Regions from separate parts of the Desulfosporosinus meridiei DSM 13257 genome, predicted to be linked through region 1. Evidence: riboswitches for the same ligand, from Rfam matches in the RefSeq annotation. Region 1 holds a riboswitch; each other region holds the start of a gene.

Region 1 (4,520 bases):
CTATTTGCAGGAGTTAAGGTCTGTGCTTGAGGAATACGGGCTTCAGTTGCAGGAATAACTATAGATTCAAACTATAGATCACTATAAGTTTTAAGTGTTACCCTATAGGTCTTTCTCCATGCTAAACTGAAAACAACTTTTAGAATAGTAAGGAGAATGAAACATGAGTAGTACCTTTGCAAACACCACTAAGAAGACAAGGGCGCCTTTCCGTTTTGATATGGTGGGAAGTTTTCTGCGCCCCCAGGCCATCAAAGAGGCGAGAGAACAATTAGCAGCTGGAGCCATTACCGCTGAGGAGCTCACCCGAGTGGAAGATGAGGAAATCCGCAAGCTTGTGGCTAAGCAAAAAGAAATAGGCTTAAAGGCTGTGACAGACGGAGAATTCCGCCGCAGCTATTGGCATCTGGATTTCTTTTGGGGCTTTGACGGTGTGGAGCATGTGATGATGCAGCATGGTTATTTCTTTCACGGAGAAGAAACCCGAGCAGATTCGGCACGGATATCCGGGAAGATTCGTTTTTCCAACCATCCTTTTTTGGCTCATTACAGCTTTTTAAAGCAGCTCGCCGGGGATGAAGTCATTGCCCGCCAAACCATCCCCGCTCCCGCCCAGTTTTTTGCGGAACTTGTGCGGGGAGAAAATGAACAGGAAATAGGGAAATGTTATCCGGACCGGAATGAACTCTATAAGGATATTTCCACCGCCTATCGCCAGGCCATTCTGGCCTTTTATGAACTGGGCTGCCGGAATATCCAACTGGATGACTGCACCTGGGGCATGCTCTGTGATAAAACCTTCTGGTCAACCATGGTGGGGGAAGGGTATGATGTTCAGGAACTTCAAAATCTTTACCTCCGGCTGAATAATGAGGCCCTTAGGGATCTGCCGGCGGATCTGACAGTAACCACCCATGTCTGCCGCGGCAACTACCATTCCACCTGGGCGACTTCCGGCGGCTATGATCCCGTAGCTCCAACCCTGCTTGGCCTGGAACAGGTCTCCGCTTATTATCTGGAATATGATACGGAGCGGGCCGGCGATTTTGCCCCGCTAAAAGAAGTTTCCGGTGATAAGCAGGTGGTTCTGGGGCTGGTCTCCTCAAAAACCGGACAACTGGAGGATAAGGAGCAGATCATTGCCCGCATTCAGGAAGCGGCCCGGTATATTCCCGCCGACCGTCTGTGCTTAAGTCCCCAGTGCGGCTTTGCCTCCACTGAGGAAGGTAATATTCTGAGCGAAGAGGAGCAATGGGCGAAACTTATCTTGGTTAAGGAAATTGCCGAGGAAGTTTGGAAGTAAGAGGGGTAGAGTATACAGACATCAGTTGCAGCAACAAGGGCTGAAGCTTCGTACTATGTAATCTAAAAAGCCGTCACTGGGTGTGGCGGCTTTTTTAAAACGGTCAGAGGTACTAATCGTATAATTACATAGTTTCCTTCTATATAATAATGAAGCTGTTTCTAGCTGACCTGCCGCTTGCAATCCAAACCAGCGTCACTTATGGCACTGGTTTTATTTTCTGGAAGACGTAAGCAGATGATGATCTTGAGCTAGGAGACCTACTTAAGCCAACGATCCGATAACCTAGGGATGATAGGAGGTGTTTTGACCTTTGTTTTTGGGATTACTGTAGTACCTAAAAATGGTTAAGCTTTTTACGCTTCAATGTGGTAAAAAGCTTTTTTATTTCGGTTTTACTATCAATGGCTTCGGATTCCTGGGCAAGTTTGTTTGCCGCGGGCAGAAGCGGGTGCAGCTGCGTCAGGAATCGACAGTTTTATAACGACGGGATTCTCTCTATTTAGTCAAAATATTCTGTTGACTCAAGCTGTTAATTGGTATAATGTAGGTGATAATCAAGAGTCGAAAATTTAACTCAACTTAATATGTTGAATATGGTTGCTTAAAGCATCAAAATGGGAACACTGGTGAAAATCCAGGACAGCCCCGCTACTGTATGAATGACGAATCCCTTATAAGAATCCACTGGGTAAGCCCGGGAAGGCAAGGGAGGAGGATGATTTCGAGTCAGGAGACCTGCCATGTTCAAAAGTCACAACTCTTTCGGGGGAAGGTAAGTGTGGTAAATTAGAGTAATAGATGCGGACATCTTACTTTAGCGTGTCATGTTTGCGAAGGGCCGAAAGAATCGGCTCTTTTTTTGTGCTCAGAAAGTACGGTTTGCAGTGTCTTCTGGCGCTATAAGATTGAGGTGAGGCGAATAACAAATTAAGCAAGGGACAAGCTCTAAAAACTGAATAGCTGATTAGGGTTGCTGAAAAGCATTAATAAGGAATCCGGTGCGAAGCCGGAACAGCCCCGCTACTGTATGAAGGACGAATCCCTTATAAGAATCCACTGGGTAAGCCCGGGAAGGCAAGGGAGGAGGATGACTTCGAGTCAGGAGACCTGCCCTGATCAGGATCATAAGTCTTTCGGGGGGAAGCAAGTGGATCAACTTAGCTGTGGATGACAAGAACTAGGAGCAGGCTTTAGGCTACCTATTTTTATCGTCATCTTTACAGTGTGGTCACATTATCCCAGAACCGAAAACATCGGTTCTTTTTTATTGAGGCGGAAATTTCAGAGGGAAGAAAACAAATTAATTCGAAGGGGGATAGCCATGTTAAAAATCAAACAAAAGTTTCTTGGTTTAGCAATGACTTTAACCTTGGGCCTGACCTTCTTTGTCGCTCCGGCACCGGCTGAGGCAGCTATGGATACTCTAACCTTTGCCGATTCCGAGCATTTTAACATCTTAGGTGAGATCGATGACGAAGTCACGAACATCCAGGTCGTCGGCTTAGACGGCACTACCGGGATGACGGAAGAAATCGCCGATCCGGAAAACATTCAGTGGACCACCTCAGACTCTTCCGTGGTTAAGTTCCTGGACGGGACAACGGAAGTCGCCACCATCGACGACACAGATACCGTCAAAATCAAATTGCTGGACGAAGGCCGGGCCTATATCACGGTTCACTACGACGCCATGGAAATCAGCGCCTACGTGGTAGTGGAGTCGGACAGTGCCGCGACGCCCAGCATATCCGGTATTTCCGTTCAAGTGGATGCCCCCGGCACGGCAAATGACCTTTCTGTCACCAACCAAACCGTGTACCTTACGGACCTGGCTTGGCTGGCCGATCAATACAATACCCTGCAGAAAAATTGCTCGGCCCTGCACGCTTTAGCCATGGCTGGAAACACTCATTATTCCGACCCCGACTGGGCGGAAAATAACCTCACCCTTTTTAACGGCGGCGGCTATGTCTACGGCATCGGCTCCGACTTCGATTCCGGTGTGGAAGGCTGGCAGTACTATGTGGTACACTCCAACAGTTCAATGGATGTTCCCGATTATCCGGCCTCCCGTTATGAGCTGCAATCCGGCGATACCGTAGTCTGGGAGTATAAATGGCTGCATTAATTCACTGAGGCGGAAATTTCAGAGGGCAGAAAACAAATTAATTTAAAGGGGGAAAAAGTGTGTTTAAAACCAAACAAAAAATTCTCGGTTTAGTAATGAGTATGGCCCTGGGGCTGACCTTCTTTGTCGCTCCGGCGCCGGCTGCGGCGGCTACGGATATGCTGACCTTGGCCAATTCCGATCACTTTACCATTTTAGGCGAAGTGGACGACGAAGTATCCAATATCCAGGTTGTCGGTTTAGACGGCACCACCTGGATGACGGAAGAAATCGCCGATCCGGAAAACATCGAGTGGACCACCTCAGACTCTTCCGTGGTTAAGTTCCTCGACGGGACAACGGAGGTCGCCACTATTGACGACACGGATACCGTTAAAATCAAACTGCTGGACGAAGGCCGGGCCTATGTCACGGCTCACTATGACAGCATGGAAATCAGCGCCTACGTGGTAGTGGAAACAGACGGTTCTGCGACGCCCAGCATATCCGGCATTTCTGTTGTCGTAGATGCCCCGGGTACGGCAAATGACTTTACGGCTACCAATCAAACCGTGTACCTTGCCGACCTGAGCTGGCTCACGGATGACAGCAAAACCCTGCAGAAGAATTCCTCTGCTCTCCACGCTTTAGCCATGGCTGGAAACACTAACTATTCCGACCCTGACTGGGCGGAAAATAACCTCACCGTCTTCAGCGGCGGCAGCTATGTCTACGGCATCGGCAGCGACTTTGCCTCCGGCACGGACGGCTGGCAGTACCATGTGGTACACTCCAACAGCACAACGGACGTTCCCGCCTATGCCGCCTCTGTTTATGAGCTGACATCCGGTGATACCGTAGTTTGGGAATACAAAGGCTGGTAAGTTAAGCTCTTTTGCCCTCTGAAATTTTAATATAATTCTGCCGCTCAAGTCAGGAAGGGAATACCCCTTCCTGATTTAGGCGTTTAAAAAATTATCTATAAAAAGTAATTTTGGTTAAAATTACCAATTAACTGGGGGAGATAACATGAAGTTTGCCCACAAAGGGCTGAATTTGTTCTTAGTCCTTCTTTTAATAATCGGCTCCGTCTGCCTGCCGGCAGCC
Region 2 (4,520 bases), 150 kb from region 1:
TTCAATCTATGAATTTGCGACAGGCCTACCTCCTGCTTATTCCCAGGGATAACATGGATGCTAATTCCTTGACTTTGTCGAATTACCTTGTCCACGACGGATCCATGCAAGATCTCCCAAAAACGGGTATGCTCGGGCTTGCCAATAATTATCTGGGATACATTGCGTTTTTTGGCTGCTTCTAGAATTGCCTCAGCAACACCGTTCCCTGTTAAACCAATAATTTCCGCACCTAATTCCTCCGCCAAACGGAGATTTTTAGCCATAGAATCTTTTTCTGCCTCACTACTGGGGAAGCGGCGCAGAGTTTCCACATGGACGGCTAATAACTCCCCTTGTACTTTCTCTGTCATTCTTTTAGCTATCCGAATTAACTGCGCTGAAAAGGGACTGGCACTTATGCAGACCAAAATCTTCTCTCCTGTAGGCCAGGGTACGGCTATCCCGTGGACTCTCCGATAAGATTCCAGCTGACGATCTACGCGTTGCGCAGTATAGCGGAGAGCTAATTCTCTCAAAGCGTTAATATTGCCCATCCGAAAGAAATTTTTAAAGCCCTCTGTTTCCTGATCGGGAACATGCACCTTACCATCTTTTAGCCTTTGAATTAACTCCTCGGGGGGAATATCGATCAACTGAATTTGGGAGGCTATTTCTAGCATCTGGTCAGGTACTGTCTCTCCTACAGTTACCCCAGTAATTTGAGCTACGATATCATTCAGGGTTTCTAAGTCCTGAATATTCATTGTCGTATATACATTGATGCCTTCTGACAATAATTCTTTGACATCCATATAACGTTTTTTATGCCGTGATCCCTCTGCGTTCGTATGAGCCAATTCATCAATTAAGACAAGTTGTGGATGCCTTGTCAAGACAGCTTCCAGATCCATTTCTCGAGAAATCTTACCCTTATAGTTCAGATATCTTGTGGGAATGACCGTTAATTTCTGAACCATTGCCTCAGTATCTGTTCTACTGTGAGTCTCAACGAAACCCACAACGACATCTATACCTTCTGACAACCTTCCTATAGCCGCTTCTAACATGGCATAAGTTTTTCCAACCCCGTATGCTGCTCCTAAGAATATTGTAAGTTTTCCCTTTGGCATCCTTATCACCCTCATTATTTACGGTCTAGATCATTATTGTCTGACAAACTTAAACAAACATACTAAATGCAGCCTTAATTATAGTGCTTTTGTACATATAAATGATGTAAAAATTTAAGTAAAGAGCATAAAAAAAAAATAAAGATCGCATTCTATTTGATAATATAGAAAAATACTGCGGACAGCAAATCCGACTCTTGTAAAAATCGAGGCGTAACCTCTAATGTTTTTAACGGCTTTGATTAAAGTGGGGCGCTAAAGAGCTTGAAAAACAAGCTTTTTACCGCCCCACGATCTTTATTAGGCACAGACAAATTTTAATATTCAATTCCCACTCGCGCCATTATGCCCTTTTCCATGGGATGTTTGAGAGAGGTTATTTCTGAGACATAATCCGCTAATTCGATTAACTTTACTGGAGCATCTCTCCCTGTCAAAATCAGTTCGAGTTTTTTAGGTTTGTTCTTTACTGCCTCAACTACTTCCGCCAGCGGTAGAAAACGATAATTCACAGCAGCCATAATCTCATCCAGGATGACCATGTCCCACTCCTCGCTCATGATTGCCTCAATAGCATAATTCAGACAAACCCGCATTTCTCTTTTCAAACTACCTGTTTCTTCATCGCTCATTTCCCAAACAAATTTGTCATTTTCTTTGTAACGAAAGATTTGAAAGTGGGGTTCTAAGGCGGCGATAACTTTCATTTCTCCGGTATCCCATCCTTTTAAAAATTGAACCATATTAACCTTAAGTCCCTGCCCATAGGCTCTGATTCCTAACCCAATTGCTGCCGTGGTCTTACCCTTTCCAGCACCGGTATAAATATGGATAAGTCCTTGTTCCATGCTTTTGTCTCCCTTCTTTTGACTTAGTACTTAAAACTTGTCCAATCATGAGACTCTACTTCTACAAGGCGGAGTGGTACCCCAATACAACAAAGAATTTGATATTCTCGCCCTTGTAAGGTACGCTCCTCCAATATTAAAAGTTATCCTGCGATAAAAGAAGCTAAATAGTCATAGCCTCTTTTTCCGATATACTCGTAATCCATCCCAGTATAGATAGATCCGCTCAAGCCTACTTGTGGAATAGACACATATTGGGCAGAGCCTGGGCCCAGGAGTCTCTGATAAAGCGGGTCACCAACAATGATATCCGGCCGTATTATTTCGATCCACCGGGCAAGGGCTTCCTTGTCTTCAAACAAGTGGACATGGGAAAGCGACTTTTCCTGATAAACTTTCTCCATTCGCCTATCCATTTTTATCAGGCTGGCTGTTTTAACATAGTTAAGCCCAAAGTCATTAAGCAGACAAGCAGCCATGCAAGAAGCAAAGAGGGGTTCACCTATCACGACGGCGCTTTGTCCAGACTGTGGCTTCCTGGTGGGGGCATATCTTTCCTGACTTGTTAAGCTTTGCGGAAGGCCTGGGATCTCACCCAAAACTTTAAACAACTGCCGCATACCCCATAAACCTACCGGTACATTCAAACTATAAGGTATCGAATATTCTATTTCCATATACCGAGCAAGACCTAGCCCCTCATGGGATACGACAAGGTTTAAGGCTGCTGAGGACATTTTTCTATAGGTCTCCAAGCCAATTTTCTCTAAGGGCGAGCAATTGATTTCCAAACCTAGTTTACCCAGTTCGTCAATGATTTCGAAAAAATGGGATTCTTCGCCCAGACTTAGAGGGGTATACCCAATAATATTTACTTGATTTATCTTCTTTTCCCTCCTTTGCCGAAACGTAAGATCAATAAGGTATTGTGAATACCTGTCAAACATAGATATACTGAATTTTTCCGATTCCTTCGGATCACTTTCCTCCAATCCAGGAACTTGAAGTAGTTGCATAAGAACTCCCTCCTCCAGTGGTTCTTATCTACTGTACTCACTAAAAGATTCGACAATAAAAAACCTCTCAACCGATAGTCGAGAGGCTAAACGCTGAAAAATATTGCTCAGCACAAATAAAACCTCCTCCATCGCTCGTGGATTTGTGGCATAGAGCTTTAGGCAGGTCTTCTGACTTCAGGTCATCAATGATTCACACCTTCCCAGTCTTAACCAGTGGCATAACTGAACCATTTCCCCATCACAGCGGCGGGACCATGCAGGAATTACACCTGCTTCCCTTTTAAACCAAAGTTCTCAAACTTTAGTACCTAAATCTATTAGTTTTTAATTGTCTATCTGACCCTACGGCAATTATGCAGTACATTCCTCCGCTCTCTAATTGCATTGGTAGAGCAGCTCCCTGTAATAAATGAAGCCCTCCAGAAATGAAGGGCTAAACAGCAAGTCCCTCCACCCATCTTCCGTGAGTAAAGCATAAGCAATCAGGTCTCCTGGCTCAGGTTCCTCGTAAACTGCCTCCTTCTCAAGTTTCCTCAGTGGATGTGGCAGTAACTCCCCATTACAGTGGCGGGACCGCGTCGGATTTCAACCGACTTCCCTGTTACAATTTTTCAGTAAGAAAAATCTCTTGCTTATCTATATAAATTGGCAAACTAAACTTATCATAAAGGCGACCCTCGGTCAAGTGTCTGCTACAAGCAAGACAGAAACCACTTAGTAAAGGCCTATTTTTCCAGCATATTTATCTTTTCTAGTATATTGCCTAAACCTAGAAACTCCGCCCAGCTAACTTGAATAAACTCACCATCTTGATTGATGAAAGGCAACTCCGTCCGGTGAGGGTTATAACTAAAATCAGCGCCCATACGCCCTTTAAGACAAAGCGGTCGGCCATTGGCAGCCGATTTTGCTATAACCCCAACAACTTTGCCATGTTTTGAGTTAATAACAAATTTACAGCCGTAATCGCAAAATGTACAGGTTACTTCTTCTGTCGTAAACTCCCACACTCTGCCTTTACCTACCATACTCTTATCCACAAGAGCTCCCACTGGACAGATTGCTACGCATCTATTGCAATAAACACAAGCCGAATCCTTTAAGTCGGTGTCCATAAAAGTTGAAATCTTAGTCTCAAATCCACGATTTGCAAAACTAATTACACTGCGTTCCGCTACTTCCTCACAAGTAGCAACACATTTTCCGCATAATATGCATTTGTTGAGATCTCTTAAGATATATGGGTTTGTATCATCAATGGGAAGCCGGCGTTTTTCCCCATTGTAAACTTTTCCGTTTACACCATATTCATAGGCATAGTCTGCCAATGAACATTCCCCCAGCTTTTGACAGGTCATGCAGTCTAAGGGATGATTGGCGACCAACAGATTAAGAATTGTTTTACGTGCATTCCTAACTTTTGGATTCTGCGTTTCTACCTTCATGCCTTCAGCTGCTTGAATAGCACAAGATGGAGAAAGATTACGCATTCCTTCGATTTGAACAACACATAAGCGGCAAGCGCCGGAGGGAGTAAGCGC
Region 3 (4,520 bases), 1.9 Mb from region 1:
TGGATTTGTCCATTGAAGAGAAAATCGAGAAAATAGCCAAAGATATTTATGGAGCAGATGGAGTTATCTTCGATAAAGCTGCTCAAGCTTCTATGAAGAAATATGTGGAGATGGGTTATGGTAATTTACCGATTTGCATGGCTAAGACTCAGTATTCTTTTACTGACGATCCCACTCGCTTAGGCAGACCGACAGGTTTTACCATCACAGTTCGGGAATTGCGTCTTTCCGCCGGTGCCGGGTTCCTGGTGGCAGTTACAGGTACGATTATGACCATGCCGGGATTACCAAAACGACCGGCTGCCACGAGAATGGATATTGATGCGGAGGGAACAATTACAGGGTTGTTCTAATCCTAGGTTCATTCCTGACTATAGATAGAAAGTGGAAAGACCGCGCGAATCCTTGGACACAAGGAATTCGGCGGTCTTTAAAATGTCCCTGCATAAAAACAATTAAAGAATAACTAAGGGAAAATAAGTGTACAATGACGCTAGGGTAATATCAGAAACATGAGTATTCCCCTACTACTGGAAGTTCGGAATAAGGAGATAGAGTTATGACATTTCAACCGATAGACTATGCTTTTTTTCAACAACCTACCCTTAACTTAGCTCCTGCTTTGTTGGGGAAATTGCTAGTGAAGGAAACAGAGTTTGGCACAGCGTCGGGATGGATTGTAGAAACTGAAGCCTACATTGGACCGGAAGATCGGGCGGCTCATAGTTATGGCAACCGAAGGACTAAAAGAACTGAAGTAATGTTTGGCCCACCTGGGTATGCCTATACTTATGTTATGCATACCCATTGTCTTATGAATGTAGTCAGTGGAGAAATCGGGCACCCGGAGGCGGTGTTAATCAGAGCCCTGGAGCCCTGTTCCGGATTTGATCTGATGTATCAACGCCGGGGAAACGTAAAAAAAGAACTGGAGTTAACCAATGGACCGGGAAAGTTAACCAAATCTCTAGGGATAGTTAAGGAAGATTACGGGAGAGGGATGTTTGAGTATCCACTGTTTATCGCAGAAGGAAAGGAAGTCGGGTCCATTGCCGTAGGTCCAAGAATAGGTATTAATAACAGCAGAGAAGCCGTACACTATCCCTGGCGTTTTTGGGTAGAGGGCAATCCCTTTGTATCTAGATAAGGGACAATAGCTGGAGAGGTCGGTGGATTTCTCTCAGTGCAGGCCCTTATGGTTGAATGGATTCAAGTTTGACAAGATCAGAGGGCCCTGATCTAAAAGGTATCTTGACATCCTCGGTTTTCTTAAGTATGATCATTAGTAAATAAACATAATTTTACAGGTGCCCAATGAGGGAGAATAGGGAACCGGGTGAAAGTCCCGGACGGACCCGCCACTGTAAAGGGGAGCTTTGGCCATGACCACTCTGTAAGGAGGAAGGAGGCAAGGAAGCTGTGAGCCTGAGTCAGGAGACCTGCCTGTAAAATACTTAGCATCGGCTTCGCGTATTAAGCCGGTTTAGGTGAGGATGATGGAAAAATCCGCGCTCTATTGAGTTGCGGGTTTTTTTGCTTTAAAAAATAGCCTAAGGTTATTAATTTCTAAGGAGGAGAGGAAGATGTACCCTTGGGAGTTGCATGATAAACCCCGAGATGAATGCGGGGTATTGGGATTTATGCACCGGAAAACAATGTGTCACTGAAAGCTTACTCTGGTCTCAACGCACTGCAGCAGCGGGGACAGGAAACCGGTTAAAAAGTGACTCTAAGTAAATATGATAACGTTCAGGTGCCCGCGAGGGAGAATAGGGAATCGGGTGTAAGTCCCGGACGGTCCCGCCACTGTAACCGGTAGTCCATCTCATAGCCACCGCTTGTTGTCCGATAGGCAAAGCAGGCGGGAAGGGAGACACGGACGTTACGCCGGAAGTCAGGAGACCTGCCTGAATTGTTGCCAGCTGTTCTTTATAAAGGCAGCAAGACGGGAACGGTGGAAATGTTCACATCTAATTAAGGTGTGGACTTTTTTATTTTAAAAAGGGAGGGTAGGCAAATAACGACTTATTAATAGGGGTTATTTTGAGCAATGAAAGGTTCAAAGGAGGATAATGATGAGTTTATTAACAAGGGCCTTGGAAGGAACAATTACTTCTGAAATGGAGCAGGTGGCAGCCCGGGAGAAAGTCTCCCCGGAATTTATCAGGCAGGGAGTTGCAGCAGGTGCAATTGTCATCCCCGGTAATATCAACCACAAAAATATTATGCCTGTAGGTATCGGCAAGGGGCTGAGGACAAAGGTTAGTGCCAGTATCGGTCTTTACGGCAGTGAAGCTTCCCTTGCTGAAGAAATCAGCAAGGTCAAAACAGCCTTGGCGGCAGGTACAGATGCTCTCATGGATCTGAGCGTCAGCGGGGATATTGATGCCATGCGCCTGGAAACCCTGAATTCTGCTTCCGTACCCGTTGGCACACTCCCTGTTTATCAGGCAATCGCTGAAGCTGGGAAAAAGTACGGTTCCACGGTGAAAATGACAGCAGAGGAAATGTTTGAGGTTATTGAACGGCATGCGGCAGATGGTGTTGACTTCTTGGCTTTACACTGTGCAACGACTATGGATGTTGTAGAACGAGCCAAGAGAGAAAGCCGCCTTGATCCTCTGGTAAGTTACGGAGGTGCTCATTTAATCGGTTGGATGATCGCCAATGAATGTGAAAATCCTCTTTATCAACAATATGACCGGGTCTTGGCAATTGCCCGGAAATATAATGTTACTCTCAGCCTGGCTGATGGGATGAGGCCGGGGTGTCTGGCTGATTCCCTGGATGGAGCCCAAGTTCAAGAATTGGTTATCTTGGGGGAACTGGTCAGACGGGCTAGGGCAGCGGGGGTCCAAATTATGATTAAAGGGCCCGGGCATATGCCTCTTGAGCATGTGAAGGCCACGGTTACATTGCAAAAGAGCCTTTGTCAGGGAGCCCCTTACTTTGTCTTCGGTCCATTGCTGACGGATATTGCCGCCGGTTACGACCATATTAATGCTGCAATAGGAGGAGCACTCAGTGCCTGGGCAGGGGCGGAATTTCTTTGTTATGTCACCCCGGCTGAACATATCGGCGTACCCAGTGCTGATCAGGTGCGGGAGGGAGTCATAGCCGCCCGGATCGCTGCCCATGTCGGCGACCTGGCCAAAGGGAGGAAAGAAGCCTGGCAATGGGATTTGGAAATGTCTCTGGCCCGCAAGCAACTGGACTGGAAAAGACAATTAGAACTGGCCATTGATCCGCCCAGAGCGGCAGAGATCAGGAAAACCCGCAACAACGGGGAATCTACGGCTTGCGCCATGTGCGGGAAGTATTGTGCAATGGAAATTGTCGCCAAGTATCTGAACACAACTAAGCATAGCTGTTAAGAAAGGAAAGGTGGTTAATATGACACAGGTTTTAAAAGCCCGGGCCGGGATCATTACCGAGGAAATGGAAGCTGTGGCGACTGATGAGAATCTTGAGGCGGAATTTATCCGGCAGGGAGTTGCCGAAGGGAGAATCGTCATTCCCAGAAACAAAAACCGCAAGGAATTTAAATACTGTGGGATCGGGGCAGGTTTGCGGATTAAGGTTAACGCCCTGATTGGCACCTCCAGCGATCGCGACGACATGGAAATGGAAGCCCGCAAGCTGGCCATTGCGGAAGAAGCCGGCTGCGACAGCTTTATGGATTTAAGTACGGGAAAAGACATCGACGGCATGAGGAAGCAGTCCTTGTCCCTGGCTCATGTAGCCATGGGGAGCACCATGATTTACCAGGCAGGGATCGAGGCCATTGAGAAATACGGCAGTGTTGTCAGTATGAGAGAGGAGGATATTTTCGAGGTAATTGAACGACAAGCGGCGGACGGGCTGGATTTTATGGCGATTCATTGTGCTCTGAATATGGACGTCATCAAAAGAATGCAAAACACCGGACGGGTAACGGACGTGGTTAGCCGGGGCGGTGCTTTCCTCACCGGTTGGATGCTGCACAATCAGAAAGAGAATCCCCTCTACGAAAAATTTGACCGGGTGCTGGAAATACTAAAGGCTTATGACGTTACCTTAAGCCTGGGGGATGCCATCCGACCCGGCAGTATTGCCGATTCCTTGGACGGTGCCCAGCTGCAGGGCATGATCATCCAGGGAGAACTTACCAGAAGAGCCCAGGAGGCCGGTGTTCAGGTCATGGTGGAAGGACCCGGGCATGTGCCCCTCAATCATGTGGAGGCAACCATGGAAGTGCAGAAAAGACTATGCAATAATGCCCCTTATTATATCCTGGGTACTTTGGCCACGGATGTAACGCCAGGTTATGATCACATCAGCGGAGCCATCGGCGGGGCGCTGATCGGAGCCTGCGGTGCGGATTTCCTCTGCTATCTGACTCCGGCCGAGCACTTGGGTCTGCCCACCGAGGAAGACGTCCGAACCGGGGTGATTACGACCCGAATGGCGGCTCATATTGCGGATATTGCCAAAGGCAATCAACAAGCCTGGGCCAGAGATCTGGAAATGGCTAAGGCCCG
Region 4 (4,520 bases), 1.7 Mb from region 1:
GAATTGCTCCTTAATAGCACCATACATACTGGGGTCTCCGGTGTGAAGGCGAACAACTGTCTCTCCGTTATTCGTTCCCTCCAGCATGAGGGCCACAACTTCTTCTAGAGTGAGATGAGCACTATCATGGCAAGGGACACCCGGACGACACATCCCCAGTAATTCCGGATTAACTAACGATCCGGCATAAATCACCCGGTCTGCACCCTCTATAGCCCGGGCTCCTTTGAGTGTGATGAGCTCAGGATCCCCCGGACCGGCTCCGACAAAAATCACTTGGCCTTGGCTAGTTTTCTTTTGGCTCACTGTTTTCCCTCCCCAATAAATCTTTTTTGACAAGCAACAGGCTGAGATAGTCAACTTTTTCCGATTTGAAATCCTCGGGCTTAGGTTCCCAACGAATTCTCTCTTCAGCTTGTCCGAGACGAGTCAGCAAAACTGCCTTTCTCTCACGTTTTTCCAACAACGTCAAAATGTCAGGAAGCCTGCGGGAGACTTTCATCAGGACTAGATTAGGGAAGTTCAGGTAGTCTCCCACATCTTCCGTACTTGGTAAGATAAGGAGAGGTTCATCCCCTGTGGCCAGCGGCAGGTTAATCTTGGCGGCTGCGGCAGCCATGGCTGTTATTCCGGGGATAGTTTTAATGCATTCCTGGGGTAATTGTTCCTGAAGAATATTAAGCAAATAACTGTAGGTACTATACAGGGATGGGTCGCCTAAGGTAATGAAGGCTACTGATTTACCCTGCTTTAATTCTGCCAAAATGGCTTCAGCTCCAGTTTGCCAAGCTTTTGCTAAAACCTGCTGATCAGCAGTCATCGGCATTTCTAGTTCCATTAAACGAGCATCTGAGGGACAATGAACTTTAGCTATATCCCAAGCCACACTTTCTCGATCCATCTTGGATTTTGGAACGGCTACTAAATCGACGGATTTTAGTACTTCGACAGCTTGTAAGGTCAAGAGTTGAGGGTCACCGGGACCGACTCCGACTCCATAGAATTTCCCCCATGATATATTCATCACTTTTCCCCTTTTCTTGCTGAGATAATAAAGATTGGATTCAATGCTTGAGCCATATGCAAGGTTTGTACTGTTTTCCAGCGGACAGCTTGAATAGAAATCGTGTCAATATCCTGATAGTTGTAATCCGTGAGCAATTTTAACCCTTGGGCAACAGTTTCTATGGTTACTGCTGTGATCACGATCCTTCCCCCTTTAATCAGGGGAACTGTTTGTAGTATTTCCGACAGTCTGCCGCTGCTGCCGCCGATGATACAGACATCCACCGGAGGCAGCTCTCCGAAGACATCGGGAGCGGCTCCTGGAATTAGCCGAAGATTTGGAACTGCAAACTTTTCTTGATTAGCTAGAATTAGTTCCTGAGCCTCCGTATTGTGTTCGATGGCGTATACCACACCTTCAGAAGCCAGACCGGCAGCTTCAATACTTATACTCCCCGTGCCCGCACCGATGTCTACAACGCGATCCTTTGTAGAAATTTGGGCTTTGGCCAGGACTTGGACGCGGATTTCCGCTTTGGTCATGGGAACCTTGCCCCTTAAGAACTCCTCGTCTGGTATTCCCAGACTTAACTTTGTACCTCTCTTAGGGGGATAGGAATCAGATGGTTGGTTATTAGAGATACTCGTTTGCTTAGAATCCGGATGAAGAATGACAATGGCATTCTTTAGCAAGGTCTCTTCCTGAGCCAACTTCTCTGCATCCATTGTTGCCCAAAATTCCTCCGGATAAGCCAGGGCATTTCCTATGGATATCTGCGGATTATTTCCCTGCTCCAGATAAAATTGAGCAATTGCCTGGGGAGTGTTTTCCCCACCGGTCAGAACCGCTGTCGGACGGGTTATCACTTGAGGTAATACTGACAGCTCGCGGCCATGAACACTGGCAAAGTCTGCCTCCTGCCAAGCAAGCTCAGCTCTGGCAAAGGCAAACTGCAGAGAACTAATCCCCGGATGTACATCGATCCTCTCCTCGGGAAACTCTTTCTTAAGTCTGGGTAAAAAACTAAAAAACCCTGGATCACCGGAGACGAGAACTCCAATAACGTTCTTTTCCGTTAATGCGCTTCGGATCACTTCTATACTCCTGGCCAGATTACCGGACAGGACATAGGTTTGTCCCGTGAAATCTGGAAAGAGTTCCAGAGCCCTAGATCCTCCGATCAAGATTTCGCAGTTCTTCACAAGTTCATTAATCGCGGGTGGCAACCATTCCGGCCTCCCAGGGCCAATGCCGATCACCTGTAACATTCATTACCCTTCTTCCCTAATGTTGATGTTTTAGTACTTGTTAGCCTTCTGTCAGGCGGCTTCGGTCTATTTTCGCTTTTTTCAGTATAGTATAAAAAAACGAGCCTGAGCGGCTCGTATGGTTTACCCAAATAAACACACACATCTCCTATCGCTCGTAGGTTGGTGATGCTACTTAAGGCAGGTTTCCTGGCTTCAGATCATCATTCTCTCCATTAATCATGTCTAATAACACAACTAGGCGAAGAAAACTCCTTGTTTACAGTGGCGGGACCGCGCCGGATTTTCACCGACTTCCCCTCTTAGATCCTTTAAATTCAAAGGAACCTTAAGCATAACAATATTAATTTAACAAATTGAGTCTTAACAATAATGAGTTATTCTATAAGTATATACTAAATTCCTCTATTTCAAAATAATTTGTTAAAAACATTATAATATTCACAAAGTTTATTCAAATACATGTCATTCCGGTATTCTTATTATGTTCTTGTTCTACGTAAGCGGATATGTTAGATTATTGATAGGAAATAAATGGAACGGAGGGATTTCCTTGGGTAAGAATCTAAAGTACAATCAACGATTGTTTACATACCCAGACTACCTCACGTGGCCAGATGATGAGCGCTGGGAATTAATTAACGGCAAAGCTTACAATATGACTCCCGCCCCTTCTCGTAAGCATCAAGAGATTTCTGGTCAGTTACATACTCTATTCAACAATTATATGAAATGAAAACAATGCAGAGTTTACGCTGCCCCCTTCGATGTACGTTTACCCCAAGTACATGAGAGTGCTGATCAAACATCTACTGTCGTACAACCTGATATTGTAATCATTTGTGACAAACATAAATTAGACGATCGGGGTTGTATAGGAAGTCCAGACTTGGTTATTGAGATAACTTCACCCTCTACGTTTCAAAAAGACCTTAAAGATAAATTTAATCTTTATGAAAAAGTTGGGGTTCGTGAGTACTGGATCGTTCACCCGGAGGAAAAGACTATTTCGGTTTTCCAACTTACTAAGTAAGGAAAATTTAGCCGCCCGGAAGTGTATATTGAGGAAGATTCAATCGTCGTAGGCATTTTTCAAGATCTTATAATAGATTTGCAGGATGTTTTTTCTTAACTCATAAGGAAAGAAAATAGAACCGAAGAACAGTGGCATGTTGTAAGTAAACAAGCCACTGTTCTTCGGTTAAGAGCTTACTCAATATGATAAGAAAGCTTCCTTGCTAATCTACCAACAGAACTCATAAAACCCAAACTAGCAATTTTAGAAATTAATTTCCCAAATTTACGATAGATTAAACTAAATAACAGATATGGCACTTTTTGCTTCGGATGGTCAGGTATTCTTTTAAAAATATTTTTAAATGAGTAGAACTCTTTGTAAATCCACAAATACCCCTCTAGTAATTCTTTCTGACTCATCTGTTTAGGGGAAAAGACAACGTTGGCAGTGTTATAATGGCTTAAATCAAAATCAACAATCCTTCCCTCTGAAAAGAACCTTTCATATAAAATTGTACCTGGATACGGTGTGAGAATGTGAGCTGTCATTGTTTCGACTTTGTTTTTAACCAACCAGTCCAGAGTGTTTTGAAAAACTTGGGGAGAATCATGATCAAAACCAAAGACAAGGCTGGCATTTACCATAATACCTCGCTTATGCAGCTCATGAATCAAGCGCTCATAATTTTCTCGTTTATTTTGGAACTTTTGAACACTTCGAATGGACTGTTCATTAATTGACTCGAAGCCAATAAATAGGCTTTGACAACCACTCTCTTGCATTTGATCTAATACATCCAGATGATTGAGTATATTAGCAGATACAGCTGCATTCCATTTGAGACCAAGGGGTTTAATTTCCTCAAGAAATGCTCTGGTCCAGCCAATATCCCCAATAAGGTTATCATCAATGAACATGACGTGTTTGGTTTTTAGCTGTTTTATCTCCTCAAGGACATTGGCTATTGGCCGATTGCGATATTGATGATGTACATAATCGCAGCTATTATAGCAGAATTCACATTTAAAGGGGCATCCACGGCTGGCAACAATGATATTAGTATAGAGGTATTTTCCAGAGGGAGTTAGACTCCAGCGTGGAATAGGTATTTTGCTGGGATCAGCTATTATCGTGGAATAATACTTAGGTTTTAGTTGACCTAGACTTACGTCGGAAAGAATATCAAGCCAAAGGTTTTCAGCCTCTCCGATACAAATAGAATCCGCAA

What was found. A riboswitch is a leader RNA that binds a small molecule or an ion and turns the genes downstream of it on or off. The one in region 1 is predicted to bind cobalamin.
Region 2: linked by a shared signal. The riboswitch ahead of DESMER_RS02100 (nitrogenase component 1) and the one ahead of DESMER_RS02805 (DUF4430 domain-containing protein) in region 1 are both predicted to bind cobalamin.
Region 3: linked by a shared signal. The riboswitch ahead of thiC (phosphomethylpyrimidine synthase ThiC) and the one ahead of DESMER_RS02805 (DUF4430 domain-containing protein) in region 1 are both predicted to bind cobalamin.
Region 4: linked by a shared signal. The riboswitch ahead of DESMER_RS10565 (bifunctional cobalt-precorrin-7 (C(5))-methyltransferase/cobalt-precorrin-6B (C(15))-methyltransferase) and the one ahead of DESMER_RS02805 (DUF4430 domain-containing protein) in region 1 are both predicted to bind cobalamin.

The regions. Positions count from the first base shown of each region.
Region 1 covers NC_018515.1:599,543-604,062, forward strand. The annotation lists gene DESMER_RS02795 (LysR family transcriptional regulator) at 1-58, shown strand, start outside; gene DESMER_RS02800 (5-methyltetrahydropteroyltriglutamate--homocysteine S-methyltransferase) at 164-1,303, shown strand; cobalamin riboswitch at 1,884-2,063, shown strand; cobalamin riboswitch at 2,257-2,435, shown strand; gene DESMER_RS02805 (DUF4430 domain-containing protein) at 2,628-3,434, shown strand; gene DESMER_RS02810 (hypothetical protein) at 3,494-4,297, shown strand; gene DESMER_RS02815 (outer membrane protein assembly factor BamB family protein) at 4,443-4,520, shown strand, end outside.
Region 2 covers NC_018515.1:450,501-455,020, reverse strand. The annotation lists gene DESMER_RS02110 (sensor histidine kinase) at 1-1,112, opposite strand, end outside; gene cobO (cob(I)yrinic acid a,c-diamide adenosyltransferase) at 1,430-1,960, opposite strand; gene DESMER_RS02100 (nitrogenase component 1) at 2,104-2,976, opposite strand; cobalamin riboswitch at 3,121-3,306, opposite strand; cobalamin riboswitch at 3,444-3,626, opposite strand; gene DESMER_RS02095 (NADH-quinone oxidoreductase subunit G) at 3,705-4,520, opposite strand, start outside.
Region 3 covers NC_018515.1:3,613,406-3,617,925, reverse strand. The annotation lists gene DESMER_RS16705 (formate--tetrahydrofolate ligase) at 1-353, shown strand, start outside; gene DESMER_RS16700 (DNA-3-methyladenine glycosylase) at 560-1,147, shown strand; cobalamin riboswitch at 1,289-1,461, shown strand; cobalamin riboswitch at 1,736-1,925, shown strand; gene thiC (phosphomethylpyrimidine synthase ThiC) at 2,076-3,374, shown strand; gene bzaB (B12 lower ligand biosynthesis ThiC-like protein BzaB) at 3,394-4,520, shown strand, end outside.
Region 4 covers NC_018515.1:2,297,946-2,302,465, reverse strand. The annotation lists gene cobM (precorrin-4 C(11)-methyltransferase) at 1-306, opposite strand, end outside; gene cobI (precorrin-2 C(20)-methyltransferase) at 287-1,024, opposite strand; gene DESMER_RS10565 (bifunctional cobalt-precorrin-7 (C(5))-methyltransferase/cobalt-precorrin-6B (C(15))-methyltransferase) at 1,024-2,274, opposite strand; cobalamin riboswitch at 2,437-2,620, opposite strand; partial or broken gene DESMER_RS10560 (Uma2 family endonuclease) at 2,828-3,406, shown strand; gene DESMER_RS10555 (B12-binding domain-containing radical SAM protein) at 3,484-4,520, opposite strand, start outside.